Regions from separate parts of the Luteibacter sp. RCC_6_2 genome, predicted to be linked through region 2. Evidence: predicted binding sites of a transcription regulator. Region 2 holds the regulator's gene; the other holds the start of a gene.
The links. The regulator HrcA, encoded in region 2, represses chaperone genes, less so after heat shock. The targets are predictions, from matches to a motif close to TTNGCACTCNNNNNNNNNGAGTGCNAA.
Positions count from the first base shown of each region.

Region 1: the regulator HrcA is predicted to act here: its motif matches at 6,174-6,200, upstream of groES (co-chaperone GroES).

Region 1 is NZ_JBFUPQ010000004.1:1,062-10,125, reverse strand. It holds gene glnE (bifunctional [glutamate--ammonia ligase]-adenylyl-L-tyrosine phosphorylase/[glutamate--ammonia-ligase] adenylyltransferase) at 1-802, opposite strand, end outside; gene AB6730_RS04995 (LTA synthase family protein) at 980-2,872, shown strand; gene AB6730_RS04990 (hypothetical protein) at 3,073-4,050, shown strand; gene groL (chaperonin GroEL) at 4,127-5,770, opposite strand; gene groES (co-chaperone GroES) at 5,832-6,125, opposite strand; gene cutA (divalent-cation tolerance protein CutA) at 6,311-6,634, shown strand; gene AB6730_RS04970 (protein-disulfide reductase DsbD family protein) at 6,705-8,927, shown strand; gene AB6730_RS04965 (TlpA family protein disulfide reductase) at 8,924-9,064, shown strand, end outside.
Region 2 is NZ_JBFUPQ010000019.1:3,109-12,172, forward strand. It holds gene apbC (iron-sulfur cluster carrier protein ApbC) at 1-611, opposite strand, end outside; gene AB6730_RS17340 (DUF2147 domain-containing protein) at 752-1,198, shown strand; gene dnaJ (molecular chaperone DnaJ) at 1,257-2,384, opposite strand; gene dnaK (molecular chaperone DnaK) at 2,513-4,438, opposite strand; gene grpE (nucleotide exchange factor GrpE) at 4,527-5,066, opposite strand; gene hrcA (heat-inducible transcriptional repressor HrcA) at 5,153-6,214, opposite strand; gene recN (DNA repair protein RecN) at 6,349-8,019, shown strand; gene AB6730_RS17370 (response regulator) at 8,165-8,794, opposite strand; gene AB6730_RS17375 (MASE1 domain-containing protein) at 8,883-9,064, shown strand, end outside.

The DNA of each region.
Region 1 (9,064 bases), on a different contig from region 2:
AGGCATAGCGTTCCCAATCGCGACCTTCCCGCTGGTAGTACTGTTCCATCGCCGCGAAGGGCAGCGACAGCCGCCCCGCGTTGCCGAACGGGCGCAGGCGCAGGTCCACGCGGGCGCAGATGCCATCCAGCGTGGGCTCGGCCAGCAGGCGCACGAGTTGGCGCGTCTCGCGAATGAAGTACTCGCCGTTGTCGAGCGGCCGCGCGCCATCGGTTTCCCCGCCCGAGGCATACGCCAGCACCAGGTCGATGTCGGAGGAAAAATTCAGTTCATTGCCGCCGAGCTTGCCGAAGCCGAGTACCACCGTGCGCTGCGCGACGCCGTTCGTATCGCGCGGCTGTCCGTAACGCGCATGCATGGCGCTTTCAGACCAGCGCAAGGCGACCTCGAGCAAGGTTTCATAAAGCGCGCTCGTCGAGGAAAGCGTCTCGTCCAGGTCGTCCAACCCGTTCACGTCACGGAACACGAGGCGGACCGCTTCCGCGTGCCGGAAGCGGCGCAGCACCGACATGCAACGATCCTCGTCCGCCGGCAGTTCCAGCGTCGCGCCACGCGTTCCCGCGTCGGCATTGGCACGAAGTCGTTCCAGACCGGCTGGCGCGAGCAAATCGGGCTGGCGACGCAAGATATCGAAGGCGAAGTCCGAGGCGAGCAAGGTCCGCCGGATGCGTTCGGCCACGCCGGCATCGTCGTACAGCGGGATGCGCGCGGCACGGCATGCCGCCATCACGTCGGCATAACGGGTATCGATCAATGCGCGTAGTTCGGGGCTTTCGCGCGGAGCCGTCGTCGATGCATTCATGAGGTGGTCATTGTGCCTTAGCGGCGGCATGGCGCGCTTCCCGGCACCGGATTGCGATTCGTCTCATGACATGTCACGGATCGCAAGAAATACGTGCGTCCTCGCCTGACAACCGGTTCATGTCCGCTGCGTTACAGTCCCTACCCCCTTGCTACAGGGGCGTGACAAGAGGGCGTTATGACTTTCGATTCAAAGCGTTGGCGTGACGTTATGGCCCGGGTGGCGTTGCCACTCTGCCTCGCCGTGGCGTTCGTCCTCTACACCGGCTTCCTCGACGGCAACCCGGGCGTATCCAGCGCCGAGTGGGCCGCCCGGCCCTGGCACCTGTTCGCCAACGCCTTCCCCGGCCTGCTGCTCGCCTCGCTGTTGCTGGTGCTGACGCGCCGGGCATGGCTGTCGTTCGGCCTCGCCTTCATGGCGCAGGGCGCCGTGCTGGTGGTCAGCGCCATCAAGATGAAGAACCTGGGCGCGCCCCTGCTACCTGCCGACTTCCGCATGGTCGGCCAGCTGAAGAACGGCGGCCTCCACCTGCTCGGCGGTTACCTGCCCGCCAACCCCTTGCCGTACCTGGCCATCCTGGGAACGATCGCGCTGATCGTCGTGATCGCCCGCTACGAGCCGCCTCTTTTTGCGCGGCGCACGAAGGGACGCCGCCTCGTCGCGGGCCTGGCGCTGGTCGCGCTGATGGGAACCCTGTTCGCGGGCGTCCCCGCGTGGTCGACCATCTACGACAAGGACCGCCTTGGGCTGCAACCCTGGTCCGCCGCGGCGAACGCCGGCTACAACGGCGTGGTGACGACGATCGTGCAGTTCCGCCTCCAGGATGCAGGCAAGAAGACCAAGGCTGATCCGGCCGAAGCCGGGCGCTTCCTGGCGGACACCGGGCCCGCCCTGCGCGAGCACATGGCGGTGGCGGCGGCCAACGGACGGCAGACGCCCGACATCGTCGTCGTGCAGAGCGAATCGTTCTTCGACCCGAGCGCGATTCGCGGCCTCGAGAACGAGGACTTCGCACCGAACCTGCACCGTCTCGCGGAGCATGCGAGCACGGGTCGCCTGCATGTGCCGACGTTCGGCGGCGGCACGATCCGCACCGAATTCGAAGTGCTCACGGGTCTGTCATTGCGCTATTTCCCGACGATGCAATTCCCTTACCTGCAGATGCATTCGGGCGTCGTTCCGGGCATGGTGCGAACGTTGCGTTCGCATGGATACGAAACCATCGCCGTGCATGGTAACGACGCCTCGTTCTGGAACCGGACCACGGCCTTCAGGTCGTTGGGCTTCGACCGGTTTGTTTCACAGCCGGATTTCCCCAAGGACTTCCGCAAGGATGGCGAGTACATGGCCGATAGCGCCATGACCGACGAGATCATGAATCAGCTGAAGGACTCCGGCCCGCCGCGCTTCGTCTTCGCGATAAGCATGGAAGCGCACGGACCGTACGACAAGAGCGTGAACATCGACACGCATGAGCGCGACGCCATTCCCGTGCCGGACGGCATCAGTGACGACGCGAAGCTGCAACTGCGCAACTACATCTATCACATGCGCCATGCCGACGCCGAGCTCGGCCGCCTCGCCGAACTCCTGAAGCAGCGCGAGCGGCCGACGCTGCTCCTGTTCTATGGCGATCACCTGCCCGCGCTCACCGAGGCGTACGACAAGCTCGGTTTCGCCGACGGTACCGGCATGTTCAACCAGACGGTGCCGTACATCCTCATCGACGCACACGGCGATGGTCCCGCGCCGGAGAAAGCCGATCTCGCGGCGTGGATGCTGCCCGGCAAGCTGTTGGAGCAGGCGGGCGTGCACGACGATCCCTACTTCGCCCTCACCCAGGTCGTCGCTCCGCGCCTCGCCGCGCTCACGCACGCACCGGACGCACCCACGCCGGCCGAGGATGCCCTGCAGAAATATACGGATGTATCCATGGGCAACGTGGCGATGCTGCGGATGAAGCAGAAGCTTGAACCGCTGGTTGCGCAATACGCCCTGCCCGATGCGGCGGCGCTGGCGCGCCAGCCAGGTACGGCGGACGAAAACGCGGCGGCGGGCGCACATCAGTAGCGCCTCATCCACCGCAATTTCTTGCGACATACGCATCGACGGCAAGCCGCGATGGATTGGTACACACATCACAAACCTGGCGATCCCACGCCCATAGCCTGATCATCCGCGCCCTTCATGCGCGGCGGAACAGGGGGCGACACCGGCGCTTACGCCGCTGCCACATGGACGACATCCTTCCCAATGCAGGAGTCGTATACATGAAGAGGTTCGCTTTGATCGGCGCGATGTTTTTCATCGCCATGGCGGCATCCGCCGCGCAAGATCCGCAGGCCGTGCCAACCCGGGAACTCACGCGCGTCGCCGCCATGCCCCCCTCCGCGAAACCCGCGGGCGTCCCCGACGATTACGTGGTCACCCCCAATGGCTATTTCTCTCCCGATTGCGTGGCCACCGTGCACGAAGGTGATCGCCTGCAAAAGAACGGCTTGATACAGCGAGCCTCCGGCGCACTGGAGAAACCGGCGACCTGCGGCAAGGCGAACTACACCTTGCGCGGCGACCGCATCGAAGCCGACGGCCGCCGCACCTTGCGCTCCGCCGCCACGCCACCGCCCGAGCAGAGCGGCTGGGTGCAAGCCGCGAACTACGCCAGCAACACACCCATCGGCCGCATCGTCGCGACATGGACGGTGCCATCCGCACCCGTGACGAAGGACGATCAGGTCATCTATTTCTTCCCCGGCCTCGAGCAGCTGCCGAACGTGCAATCGATCCTCCAGCCCGTGCTCGGATGGAACGGCTACAACGACAAGGCATGGACACTGGCGAGCTGGAACTGCTGTGTCGACGGCACCACGTTCCACAGCGACCCGATTCCGGCGAAGGCGGGCGATGTCGTCGTCGGCGACACCTACTCCACCTGCGCGGCGGGACAGGACTGCCCCACGTGGAAGATCGATTCGCGCAACACGACCACGGGCCGCACGAGTTCGCTCACGACCGATCCCTATGACGACCTCACCTGGGTCTTCGGCGGCGTGCTCGAGGTGTACAACGTCTCCACGTGCGGCGAATACCCTGGCGGCCCGATCGTCTTCCACAACATCCAGGTGTACAACCGCGACAACGTACGCGTGGCCTCTCCGCCCTGGGGCGGCAGCGACACCTCCGGCATCAACCCGCAATGCAACTACGGCCTCAGCACGACGGCGACATCGGCGACCATCTCGTACTGAGGCGGAGGGTGGGTGGGAAAAAAGAAAAGCCCCGCTTTCGCGGGGCTTTTTTATAACGAGCCAGAGAAGCGCGGACTTAGAAGTCCATGCCGCCCATGCCACCCATGCCGCCGGGGGCACCGTGGCCGTGGCCGTCGTCCTTCTTCGGCAGCTCGGTCACGGCCGCTTCGGTCGTGATGATCGAGCCGGCCACCGAGGCGGCGAACTGCAGCGCCGAACGGGTGACCTTGGTCGGGTCCAGGATGCCGAACGCGATCATGTCGCCGAACTCGCCGGTGGCGGCGTTGTAACCGAAGTTACCCTGGCCGTCCTTCACCTGGTTGACGATGACCGAAGCCTCTTCGCCAGCGTTGGTGACGATGGCGCGCAGCGGGGCTTCCAGCGTGCGACGGGTGATCGCGATGCCGAGGTCCTGGTCCGGGTTCTTGCCCTTCAGGCCTTCGAGGGCCTTCAGCGCACGGATCAGGGCGACACCGCCGCCCGGGACCACGCCTTCCTCGACGGCCGCACGCGTGGCGTGCAGGGCGTCTTCGACGCGGGCCTTCTTTTCCTTCATCTCGACTTCCGTCGCGGCGCCGACCTTGATGACGGCGACACCGCCGGCAAGCTTGGCGACGCGCTCCTGCAGCTTCTCGCGGTCGTAGTCCGAAGAGGTCTCTTCGATCTGCGCCTTGATCTGGCCGATGCGCGACTGGATGCGCTCGGCTTCGCCGGCACCGTCGATGATCGTGGTGTTTTCCTTGGTGATCACGACGCGCTTGGCACGGCCGAGGTCGTTGATCGTGGCCTTGTCGAGCTGCAGGCCCACTTCCTCGGAGATGACCACGCCGTTGGTGAGGATGGCGATGTCTTCCAGGATGGCCTTGCGGCGATCGCCGAAGCCCGGCGCCTTGACGGCGGCGACCTTGACGATGCCACGGATCGTGTTGACGACGAGGGTGGCCAGGGCTTCGCCCTCGACTTCCTCGGCGACGATCAGCAGCGGCTTGGCGGCCTTGGCGACGGCCTCGAGCACCGGCAGGAGCTCACGGACGTTCGAGATCTTCTTGTCGTGGATGAGGATGAACGGGTCGTCCAGTTCAACCTGCTGCGACTGCTGGTTGTTGATGAAGTACGGCGAGAGATAGCCGCGGTCGAACTGCATGCCCTCGACGACGTCGAGCTCGTTCTCGAGGCCCGAGCCTTCCTCGACCGTGATCACGCCTTCCTTGCCGACCTTGCCCATCGCGGTGGCGATGATGTCGCCGATGTTCGAATCGGAGTTGGCCGAGATCGTGCCGACCTGGGCGATCGCCTTGTCGTCGGCGGTCGGGTTGGAAAGCTTCTTCAGCTCACCGACGGCGGCCGTGACGGCCTGGTCGATGCCGCGCTTGAGGTCCATCGGGTTGATGCCGGCGGCAACGGCCTTGAGGCCTTCCTGGATGAACGCCTGGGCGAGGACGGTGGCCGTCGTGGTGCCGTCGCCGGCCACGTCGGAGGTCTTCGAGGCGGCTTCCTTGACGATCTGGGCGCCGATGTTCTCGTACTTGTCGGCGAGTTCGATTTCCTTCGCGACCGAGACGCCATCCTTGGTGACGGTCGGCGCGCCGAAGCTCTTCTCGAGCACGACGTTGCGGCCCTTCGGGCCGAGGGTGACCTTGACGGCGTTGGCGAGCGTGTTGACGCCCTTCAGCATGCGTGCGCGGACGTCTTCGCCGAAGCGGACTTCTTTAGATGCCATGAGAGTGAATCCTTGAGATCAGTTGTTTGGGATAGCCGGGAGGAACGGGGCGAGCGGGGGCTCAGCCTTCCAGGACCGCCACGATGTCGTCTTCCTTCAGGAAGACCAGTTCTTCGCCATCGACCTTGATCTCCTGGCCGGCGTACTTGCCGAACAGGACGACGTCGCCTTCCTTCACGCCCATCGGGCGGAGCTGGCCGCTGGCCAGGAGGAGGCCGGTGCCGGCGGCGATGACCTTGCCGCGGGTGGGCTTCTCGGTGGCGCTATCAGGGATGACGATGCCACCGGCGGAAACACGCTCTTCCTCGAGACGCTTGACGATGACGCGATCGTGCAGCGGGCGCAGTTTGCTCATGACTTCTCCAACCATGTGATTGACGGATAACGAAATTGGTCCACCCTGTTAGCACTTGCCAAGGGTGAGTGCCAGAATTTTAGCCAAAGCTCGACGCGAATCGGAAGAGCCTCGGGGTGATCGACAGATGGCGCCTGTGCGAAACCGTTCAAGGCCCCGGGTACAAAAAAGACCACAATCGACCCATGTCCGAACCCATCGCCATCCTCGTCGCCTGTCCCGCCGGCGAACCCGCCGCCTCCCTCGCCCATGGCCTCGTGCAGGCCGGCCTGGCCGCCTGCGTGAACCACCTGCCGGGGATGCGGTCCACCTACCGCTGGAAAGGCGAGGTGGTCACCGACGCCGAGGACCTCCTGCTGGTGAAGACCACCCGCGAGGCCTTCTCCGCTGTCGAGGCCTTCGTCGTCGAGCACCATCCCTACGAGGTGCCGGAGGTCGTGGCCCTGCCGTTGGTGGAAGGCCACGCGCCCTACCTCGCCTGGCTGGAAGCCAGCGTCGATGCAAGCTAACAAGGGCATGCCCGGTCATAATGATCGACGCCCCTCGCGGTTCGTCGCCGCACCGATCCCCGGAGTCAACATGACGTCGTTCGCCCGCCTCGCGCGGAACCTGGTCGCCGGCCTCGCCTTGTTCGCCGCCGCCCTGCCGGCGCTCGCCCAGGGCGATGACGACCTGCTGCCGGTCACCCAGGCCTTCCACCTCACTTCCGATGCCAGCCAGCCCGGCATGGTGAAGTTGCACTGGCGGATCGCGCCGGACTATTACCTCTACCGGGGCCGGATCAAGATCAAGGCGGCGGAGCCCGCGGCGGTCACGCTGGGCGAGCCGACGCTTCCCGATGGCCTGAAGAAGCACGACGAATACCTCGGCGACGTGGAGATCTACCACGGTGACGTGGAAGCCAGCGTGCCGTACACGCTCGCCGACGCCGCGACGAAGACGCTCGCCCTCGACGTCCAGTACCAGGGCTGCCACGAGGTGGAGCCGAAGATCTGCTACCCGCCGAACACCGAGCACCTGAAGCTCACGATCGGCGGCGCGTCGACCATTCCCGCGGCCGCGGCGCCCGCCGCCAACGGCGCGGCCTTGCTAGGCGCCCCGGCGGCGACTCCCGGCAGCGAAGCGCAAGCGCTTCCCGCCGACCAGGCGTTCCGTTTCGAGGCGCTGGTCAAGGACCACGGCAGCCTGCTGCTGCGCTGGACCATGCCCAAGGACTATTACCTCTATCGGGACAAGACGCAGATCACGGTGACCTCGCCCGCCGGGGTGAGCGTGGGCGAGCCGGACTGGCCCAGCGGTACCGCGCATCACGACGAGCACTTCGGCGACACCATCGTCTATTTCGACCAGGTGGAACTGCCGGTGCCGCTGAATGGCGCCGCGGGCGCCACGGCGGTGGCGATCGACGTGGCTTACCAGGGCTGCCTCGAGAACGGCATCTGCTATCCGGTGATGACGCGGCATATCAAGGTCGACCTGGGCGCGGGAACGGCATCCGTCGGCGCCCCGTCCGAGGAACAGCCCGCCGCCGCGCCGGCGGATGTCGCCCCGACCCCGCCGCCGCCCGGCCTGGCGCCAGGCGGTGACGCACCCGTCGGATTCATCGCGGCCATCGGCCTCGCCTTGCTCGGCGGCCTGGTACTGAACCTGATGCCGTGCGTGTTGCCGGTGTTGTCGCTGAAAGCCATCACCGTGCTCGAAAGCGGGGAAAGCCCGGGCGCCGCACGCAAGCACGCGCTCTGGTACACGGCCGGCGTGCTGGCCGCCTTCGCCATCCTGGGCCTGGTCATCGTCGGCATCCGAGCGGCGGGCCACGGCGTCCAGTGGGGCGCGCAGTTCCAGCAACCGCTGGCGATCGGCCTGCTCGTCTACGTGATGCTGGCCGTGGGCCTGTCGATGTCGGGCGTGTTCGAGATCGGGGGTTCGCTCGGCAACGTGGGCAGCGGTCTCGCCGCACGATCGGGCCCCTCCGGCGACTTCTTCACCGGCGTGCTCGCCGTGGTCGTGGCCAGCCCCTGCACCGCGCCCTTCATGGGCTCCGCGATCGCCTTCGCCTTCGCCGCGCCCCTTGGCGTGGCCTTCCTCATCTTCCTGGCGCTCGGCCTCGGCCTTGCCCTGCCCTTCCTTCTGATCGGATTCGTACCCGCGATCGCGCGGCTGTTGCCGCGCCCGGGCCGGTGGATGGAGACCCTGAAGCAGTTGCTGGCGTTTCCGATGTACCTCACGGCCGTCTGGCTGCTATGGGTGTTGACCAAGCAGCGCGGTGCCGACGCGACCGCCCTCGTGCTCGCCGGCGGGGTACTGCTGGCCATGGCCCTGTGGTGGTACGGACGCAGCCGTGGCTCGCGCTTGTCCTGGGTATTCACGAGCGTACTGATGATCGGTGCCGCTGCGGCGCTTTGGACCGTGCACGGCCTGCCGGCGCAGGGTGCGACCCTGCGCGTTGCCGCCGACGGTTCCGTCCCGTATTCACCGGAGAAGCTGGCCGAGTTGCGCGGCGCGGGGACGCCGGTCCTGGTCGACATGACGGCCGACTGGTGCATCACCTGCAAGGCGAACGAGAAGGCCGTGCTCGATACCGACGCCTTCAAGGCGCTGCTCGCCCGCACCGGCACCGTCTACATGAAGGGCGACTGGACCGACGTGAATGCGACCATCGCCGCCTTCCTCGAGCAGTACCACTCGGTGGGCGTGCCGCTCTACGTGGTCTACCCGAAGGGCGGTGGCGATGGCCGCAAGCTGTCCACCGTGCTGACCTACGACAGCGTCGAGAAAGCACTCGAGGCCGCCGCGCATCCATGAGCCGCGGCCCGACCTTCTGGATCGTGGTGCTGGCGATCGCCGCCGCGTCCACGGGGCTGTACCTGGAGCATCGCCGCCTGAATCCGCCACCGCCGCAAGGCGTCACGGTGTCGGATGTCGGCGAGCTTCCGCCACCG
Region 2 (9,064 bases):
TCTTCCCAGCGCGTGTCGGTCAGCAGCTGCATGAGCGCCTGGGTGACCATCGGGCCACGCCAGATCATCGGCGTGTCTTCTTCGATCAGCACGCCGATCGACATTGCCTGGAGGCCATGGGCGCGCATCGGCACGATGCTCTTGCCGTCGGGCGACGACGGCTTGCCGCTGAGGCCGAGCATGCGCGGCTGGCTCGGCCCGTAGATGTCGGCATCGAGGATGCCGACCGTGGCGCCTTCGGTGGCGAGGGCCAGGGCGAGGTTCACCGATACCGTGGACTTGCCCACGCCGCCCTTGCCGGAGGCGACGGCGATGATGTTCTTCACCCCTGGCAACGGCGCCAGCTGGCCCTGAACCTTGTGCGGGTGCACGCGCCAGCTGACCGACACGGCCGCCGAGGCGATGGCCGGGTCGGCCTGCAGGGCGTCCCTGGCGTCATGCGCCGCCTGCTCCAGGTAGCCGGTGGCCGGATAGCCCAGTTGGATATCCACCGACACTCGGTCGCCGTCCACGCCGACGGCGCGCAGGGACGCGCCCAGGGGTTGACCGGAATGGGGATCGATGACGCGGTCGAGGATGCCGCGGACGAGGGTTTCGCTGGGCTGGGTCATGGGGACACGTGAGGAAAATCGAAGATCAGCCATTATGCCAGCGTGGGCGCCGCCTCGGTCTGGCGCGATGCAGCTTGACGGGCGTCCCGGCGGTCGTCAGGCTCCGGCCGTACCTGACCGTATGGGGAGCCCCCGAGCCTATGAAGCCTCTGATCCGCACCGCCTTCGCCCTCGCCTTTGCCGCGAGCGCCCTCCCCGCCCTGGCCGCCAACGACTCGCCCGTGGGCAAGTGGAAGACGATCGACGACAAGACCAAGGAAGTGAAATCCATCGTCGAGATCACCGAGAACGGCGGCTTGCTCGAGGGCAAGGTGCTCCAGGTGCTCAAGTCCGAGCATGGCCCTCACCCGCTCTGCACCGAGTGCGATGGCGAACGCAAGAACAAGCCCATCGAAGGCATGACCATCATGTGGGGCCTGAAGAAGGACGGCGACGAGTGGTCCGGCGGCCAGATTCTCGACCCGGCCAAGGGCAAGATCTACAAGGTCACGCTCAAGCTCGAAGACGGAGGGAAGACCCTCGACGTGCACGGGTACGTGGGGTTCTCGCTGATCGGGCGCAGCCAGGAGTGGGTGCGGGCCGAATAAGCCTCGGCGGATCACCAACGGCAGGAGCGCGCCATGCGCTCCTGCCGCCCGCGTCGGTTTACGACGTGACGCGTGACCAGAAGTCCTTGACGCCGTCGATGAAGGTGTTCGAACGCGGCGTATGCTTTGCCGCTTCGTCACCCACGAACGTGGCTTCCAGCTGGGTGAGCAGGTCGCGCTGCTCCTTCGTGAGGCGGACCGGCGTCTCCACCACCACGGTGCAGATGAGGTCGCCGGTACGCCCACCGCGAACCGACTTGACGCCGCGTCCGCGCAGGCGGAATTGCTGGCCCGTCTGTGTTTCAGGCGGCACGTTCACCGGAACTTCGCCTTCGAGTGTCGGCACGGCCAGCTCGGTGCCGAGCGCGGCCTGCGCGAAACGGATGGGCACTTCGCAGTAGAGGTCGGAACCGTCGCGCTGGAAGATCTTGTGCTCGCGCACGCGCACTTCCACGTAGAGGTCGCCCGCCGGCGACCCAGCGGGACCGGCCTCACCCTGCCCCGTCAGGCGGATGCGATCGCCATTGTCCACGCCCGCGGGAATGCGCACCGATAGCGTGCGTTCTTCCTCGAGGCGGCCTTCGCCGTGGCACTTCTTGCAGGGCTTGTCGATCTTCTGGCCGGAACCATGGCAGGTCGGACAGGCTTGCTGGATGGAGAAGATGCCGTTCTGCATGCGCACGCGGCCATGGCCGGCGCAGGTGGAACAGGTGGAGACCTTGCCGTCTTCCGAGCCGGTGCCATTGCAGTGATGGCAGTTGACCTGGGTGGGTACCTCGATCTTCTTCTCGACGCCGAACACGGCTTCCTCGAGATCGAGATCCATCATGTAGCGAAGGTCGGCGCCACGGCGTGTGCGCTGGCGTCCGCCGCCACCGCCGAAAATGTCACCGAAGATGTCGCCGAAGATGTCGCCCACGTCGCCGAAACCGGCGCCGTTGCCACGACCGAAGCCACCGCCCTCGAAGGCGGCATGGCCGTACTGATCGTACGCCGCGCGCTTCTGCGCATCGGACAGCACGTCGTAGGCTTCCTTGGCTTCCTTGAATTTCTCGAGCGCTTCCGGTTCCGGATTGCGGTCGGGGTGATACTTCATCGCGACGCGACGAAAGGTCTTCTTGAGGTCGCCCTCGCTCACGGTGCGTTCCACACCGAGGATTTCGTAGTAGTCGCGCTTGCTGCTCATTGCACGCTTGCTTTCCCTGGACGAACGAACGCGCCGGCGGGAAACCCTTCGGCGCGATCGATCCGGTTGACCCTTGCCCTGCCGCGGACGCTGGAGCCGCGGCAGGGCATCGCTTTACTCAGGACGACTTACTTCTTGTCGTCCTTGACCTCGGTGAACTCGGCGTCGACCACGTCGTCCGGCTGGGCCGAACCGCCGCCCGGCGCGGACTGCTGCGCGGTGTCCTGCGTGCCGCCGGACTGGGCCGCCGCCGCGAGCGCCTGCGCCACCTGTTCGAGGTTGGCGATCTTCGCCTCGATCGCGGCCTTGTCGTCGCTGTCCTTGAGCTTCTCCAGCTCGGACACCGCGGTGTCGATACCGGCGAGCTGCTCGGCCGGGATCTTGCCACCGTGTTCCTTCAGCTGGCTGCGCGTGGCGTGCACGAGCTGATCGGCCTTGTTGCGCACCTGCACGAGCTCGTGGAACTTCTTGTCATCCTCGCGGTTGGCTTCCGCGTCGGCGACCATGCGCTGGATCTCTTCGTCCGAGAGGCCCGAGCCGGCCTTGATCTCGATTTTCTGTTCCTTGCCGGTGTCCTTGTCCTTCGCCGACACGTGCAGGATGCCGTTGGCGTCGATGTCGAAGGTGACCTCGATCTGCGGCGTGCCACGCGGTGCCGGGCGAATGCCCTGCAGGTCGAACTTGCCCAGCGACTTGTTCGCGTTCGCGCGCTCGCGCTCGCCCTGGAGGACGTGCACGGTGACGGCGGTCTGGTTGTCGTCGGCGGTCGAGAAGGTCTGCGATGCCTTGGTCGGCACCGTGGTGTTCTTCTCGATGAGCTTGGTCATCACGCCGCCCATCGTCTCGATGCCGAGCGACAGCGGGGTGACGTCGAGCAGGAGCACGTCCTTCACCGAGCCGCCCAGCACGCCGCCCTGGATCGCGGCACCGACGGCCACGGCTTCATCCGGATTGACGTCCTTGCGCGGCTCCTTGCCGAAGAAGTCCTTCACCGCTTCCTGCACCTTCGGCATGCGGGTCTGGCCACCGACGAGGATCACCTCGTGGATGTCGGACACACGCAGGCCGGCGTCGTTGAGCGCGGTGCGGCAGGGATCGATCGTGCCCTTGACCAGGTCTTCCACCAGCGACTCCAGCTTGGCGCGGGTCAGCTTGATGTTGAGGTGCTTCGGGCCCGAGGCGTCGGCGGTAACGTACGGCAGGTTGACGTCGGTCTGGTGGGCCGAGGAAAGCTCGATCTTCGCGCGCTCGGCGGCGTCCTTCAGGCGCTGCAGCGCGAGCTGGTCCTGGCGCAGGTCGATGCCCTGCTCCTTCTTGAACTCGTCGACGAGGTAGTCGATGACGCGGTTGTCGAAGTCTTCGCCACCCAGGAAGGTGTTGCCGTTGGTCGCCAGCACTTCGAACTGCTTCTCGCCGTCGACGTTCGCGATCTCGATGATCGAGACGTCGAACGTACCGCCGCCGAGGTCGTACACGGCGATCTTGCGATCGCGCGCGTCGGTCTTGTCGAGGCCATAGGCCAGGGCGGCCGCGGTCGGCTCGTTGATGATGCGCTTGACGTCGAGGCCGGCGATGCGGCCGGCGTCCTTCGTGGCCTGGCGCTGGCTGTCGTTGAAGTACGCCGGCACGGTGATGACCGCTTCGGTGACCGACTCACCGAGGAAATCCTCGGCGGTCTTCTTCATCTTCATCAGCACCTTCGAGGAAATCTCCTGCGGCGCCATCTTCTTGCCGTCGGCGGTCTGCACCCAGGCGTCGCCGTTATCGTGCGCGACGATACCGTACGGCACGATCTTGATGTCCTTCTGCACTTCGGCGTCGGTGAACTTGCGGCCGATGAGGCGCTTCACCGCGTAGAAGGTGTTCTTGGGATTGGTGACGCTCTGGCGCTTGGCCGGCGCGCCGACCAGGACCTCGTTGTCCTTGGTGAACGCGACGATGGACGGCGTGGTGCGATCGCCCTCCGCGTTCTCGATGACGCGCGCGGTCGAACCCTCCATCACTGCGACGCAGGAGTTGGTCGTACCGAGGTCGATGCCGATGATCTTGGCCATTGAAGTTGCTCCGAAATGCTAAGCGGCCCCCGCGGCCGCGACTGTGTTGGAAAATGGGGCCCAGCCCCATCGATTCAATACTTTGGGTTCAGTTGTCGCGCACCACGGCGACCAGCGCCGGACGCAGCAGACGGTCGTTGAGGATGAAACCCTTCTGGACCACCGCGACCACGGTTCCCGGCGGATGCTCGTTCGAATCGACCGAACTGATCGCCTGGTGGTGTTCCGGGTTGAACGGCTTGTGCAACGGATCGACCACCGTGAGGCCATTGCCCTGGGTGACCTTTTCCAACTGCTTCAGCGTGAGCTCGAGGCCTTCGCGCAAGGTCTTCGCGTCGGCCGATTCGTTGGCCAGGCCGAGCACCAGGCCGTCGTACACCGGCAGCAGGTCGCCGAGCAACTTCTCGTTGGCGAAGCGGCGGGCCTGGTCCAGGTCGCGCTGCAGGCGACGGCGCTGGTTCTCGATCTCCGCCCGCTCGCGCAGCACCGTCTCGCGTGCCTGGCCCAACTCGGCTTCGAGCGAGGCCAGTTTCGCGGTCAACGCGTCGAAATCGGCGTTGACGCCCTCGTTGTCGGCCGCGCCGCCGTCCTGTACGGGATCCGGCACGTGGGGATCGTTGTTCTGCATGGTTACTCCAAACGTCAGCTTACCGACCCGCTCCATGGAGGGGCCGAACATTTGCGGGAAATAGTAAACCCGCCTCCCGTGGCGGTTTATGAGGTCGCCGCGGCGCGATTCAAGGCGTCGCTGAGCAGTCCGGCGGTGGCCTGGACCACCGGGATGACCCGCTCATATGCCATACGCGTCGGTCCAATAACTCCGATCGCGCCAAGCATGCGGCCGCTCGTGCCGTAGGTGGCGGTGACGATGCTGCATCCGTCGAGGGCCGAGAATCCGGACTCCTCGCCGATGAACAAGCGCACGCCCGGGGCCTTGACGCACATTTCCATGAGCTGAAGCAGGTCGCGCTTCTGCTGGAAGGCGTCGAAGAGATCGCGGAGCCGGTCGATGTCGGCCAGTTCCGAATAACCCATCAGGTTGGTCTGGCCGCTGACGAGGACATCGTCGGCGTCCTCGTCGGTGGCGAACGAGGCGGTGGCCAGTTCCACCACGCTGGACAGCAGGCGGTTGATCTCGCCGCCCGCCTCGCGCAGTTCCGTCGCCAGGTGCGCACGGATATCGGCCAGGCGGAACCCGGCGAACTGCGCATTCAGGTAGTTCGCCGCGTGCTCCAGGTCGGAGGCTTCCAGCGGGCGGGCCAGCTGGACGACGCGGTTCTGCACCTGGTTGTCCGAGAACACCAGGATCACCAGCACGCGGGCGTCCGGCAGGTTGACGAAATCGATATGGCGTAGCGGGAAATCGCCCTGGCGCGGCACGGTGACCACCCCGGCGAAATGGGTCATCGCCGAGAGCAGGTTCGAGACATTGCCGAGCAGGTCGCGGGTGGTCGTCTGGTGTGGCGGCAGGCCGCCTTGCAGCCGGGCCATCTCGTCGCGCGGCAGCGGCTTGAGTTCGAGCAGGCTGTCGACGAACAGGCGCAACCCGCGCGGCGTGGGGATACGCCCCGCCGAGGTGTGCGGCGAGGCCACCAGGCCGGCTTCCTCGAGGTCGGCCATGATGTTGCGGATCGTCGCCGGGCTGACTTCCAGGCCGGAGGACCGCGCCAGCGTGCGTGAGCCGACCGGCTCGCCATCGGACAGGTATTGGGAAATCAGGGTCCGCAGCAGCCGGCGCGCGCGAGCATCGATGTCGTGACCGGAAAACGGATTCATGCGCCTGACTGGGTTGGAAAGGGGTCGGATCGTCGGGCTATCAATAAGGTCTAGCCGCTCCGCTTGCAAGTCTCGGCTTCTGCGACGCGGCTGCCGCTACAATCGGCGCGATTCCCTTCGCCACTCCGGTGCCCATGCTCACCTCGCTCTACGTCCGCCAGTTCGCCGTCGTCGAAGAAGCCGAGGTCGCCTTCGGCCCGGGCCTCACCGTGGTCAGCGGCGAGACCGGTGCCGGCAAGTCCCTGCTGGTGGACGCGCTGATGCTCCTGGCCGGCGCCCGCGCCGACAGCGGCATGGTCCGTGCCGGCAGCGACCGTGCCGAACTGGCCGCGGAATTCGATCTCGCCGGCCTGCCCGAGGCCCTGGACTGGTTGCGCCAGGAAGAACTCGACGACGGGCAGACCTGCCAGCTCCGCCGGGTGATCCGTACCGAGGGCAGCTCGCGTGGCTGGATCAACGGCCGTCCGGCCAGCCTCGCCCAGATGTCGGCGCTGGCCGCGCTGATCGTGGAGATCCACGGCCAGCACGAGCACCAGGCCCTGCTCTCGCGCCAGCACCAGATGGCCCTGCTCGACGCGTATGCCGGCAACGAGGCGCTCCTGGCCCAGGTCCGCGAGACGGCCAAGGCGTGGCGCGAGGCCGTGGCGCGTATCCGCACGCTCTCCGGTGGCGACGACCGCGAACACCAGATCGGACTGCTGAGCCACGAACTGGAGGAACTCGACCGCTGGGCGCTCGCTCCGGCCGCACTCGAAGACCTCGAAGCCCAGCACCGCCGGCTCGCCAACGCGGGCCGTCTCGCCGAAGGCGCCAACGGCGTCGTCGAGATGCTGGACGGGGAAAGCGAATTCGCGATCGGCCGCGCCCTGCTCCGCGCGCACGCGGAACTCTCGCGCCTGGCCGAACTCGACGCCACGCTCGCACCGACGCTGGACCTGCTGGACAGCGCGCAGATCCAGGTGGGCGAAGCTGTCGATGGCCTCAGCCGCTACGCACAAGATGTCGAGCTAGACCCCGAGCGGTTGGCCGAGGTAGACACCCACCTCACCCATCTGCACGACCTCTCACGCCGCTACCGCCTGCCGATCGCCGAACTCACGGCCAAGGCCGACGATGTCCGCGAGCGCCTGGCCGAACTCGAAGGCGCCGGCGATGCGCTCGATCGCCTCGGCCGCGAGCGCGACCGCCTGCACCAGACCTACGACACCGCCGCCGCCGCCCTGTCGAAGGCACGCGCCGAGGCCGCGGGAAGGCTCGGCGGCACCGTCGCCGGCTTGATGGGCGAACTGGGCATGGCCGGTGGACGACTGGAAGTCTCGCTGGAGCCCGCCGAGGGCGACGAGCCCGATCCGCAAGGGCGTGAACGTTGCGAACTGCTGGTCAGCGCCAACCCGGGGCAACCGCCGCGACCGCTACGCAAGGTCGCTTCCGGTGGTGAACTCGCCCGCATCAGCCTCGCCATCGAGGTCGCCACGCTGGGCAACGACAATATCGGCTGCATGATCTTCGACGAGGTGGACACCGGCATCGGCGGCGCGGTGGCTGAGGTGGTCGGGCAGAAGCTGCGTGCACTCGGTGAACGCGTGCAGGTGCTGTGTGTAACGCACCTGCCGCAGGTGGCCGCCCAAGGTCACTCGCATTTGCAGGTGGCGAAGGAGAGCGATGGCGAGGCGACGCGTACGCGCATCCATGCGCTGGATGCCGCCGGGCGGCGTGACGAGCTCAGCCGCATGCTCGGGGGGGTGGAGATCACCAAGGAGACGCGGGCGCATGCGAAGAAGATGTTGGATCGTGCGCAGGGGTGAGGGGGTGGGTCAGGGTTGGGGAATCGCCACTTAAGTGGCTTCCTACCGGGTTATGGCTTCCTACCGGGCTGTGGCTTCCTACCTCGCTGTGGCTTCTACGCGGTCATGGTTTCCCACCGGAGGGCTCCGGTGGGATTGACGGGGGTCAGGTGCGGATCAGCCCGCGCTCTTGGGCCATGCGGTAGAGGTCCAGTTCCGAGCCGGCGTTGAGCTTGTTCATCACCGCGGCGCGGTGGATGTAGATCGTCTTCTGCCCGATGCCGAGTTCCGCGGCCACTTGCTTGGGCGCGCGGCCAGCCGCCAATAGCAGGAAGACCTCCCGCTCGCGGGCGGTCAGGCGATTGAACGGGTCCAGGTCGGTGGTCGGCCGGCCCGAGCGGCGCTCGCGCAGGTCCGAACTCAGGTACTGGTCGCCGCCGAGCACCGAGCGCACCGCGGCCACCAGTTCCTCGGGCGCCACGCCCTTGGTCACATAACCGCGGGCACCACGACGCAGTGCCTCGGATACGTAGGGTTCGCCGTCGTGCATGCTCAGCACCACGATCTTCATCCCGGGCGCGATGCTGCCCAGGTGCTCGATCAGCGGCAGCCCGCTGCCATCCGGCAGGGACAGGTCCACCGCCACCAGGTCCGGCCGATGTTGGGTGACCGCGTCCACCGCCTCATCGGCGTTGCGGGCTTCGGCGACGACATCGAGGTCGGGTTCCAGCTCGATGAGGCGCTTGAAACCCTCACGGACGATGGCATGGTCATCTACAAGGACGATTCTGGGCATGGGCAGAATGTAGCAGGCTCTCCCGACGCGTGCGTATGGCTCGATCCGCGGCGTCGGCTCCGCGCATCGGCCGTGTAACATTCCGCCAATGCGACTACTCGGTCTTTCACGCTTCGCCGGCCCCCTGTTCGCGCTCGCGTACGCCGCGGCGTGGGTGATGCTGTGGCCGACCGAGCAGCCCTACTGGGTGCTGCCCTTCGGCCTCCGCTTCGGCGCGCTGCTGTTGATGCGCACGCGTCACTGGTTCTGGATACTCGGGGCCGAGATCGC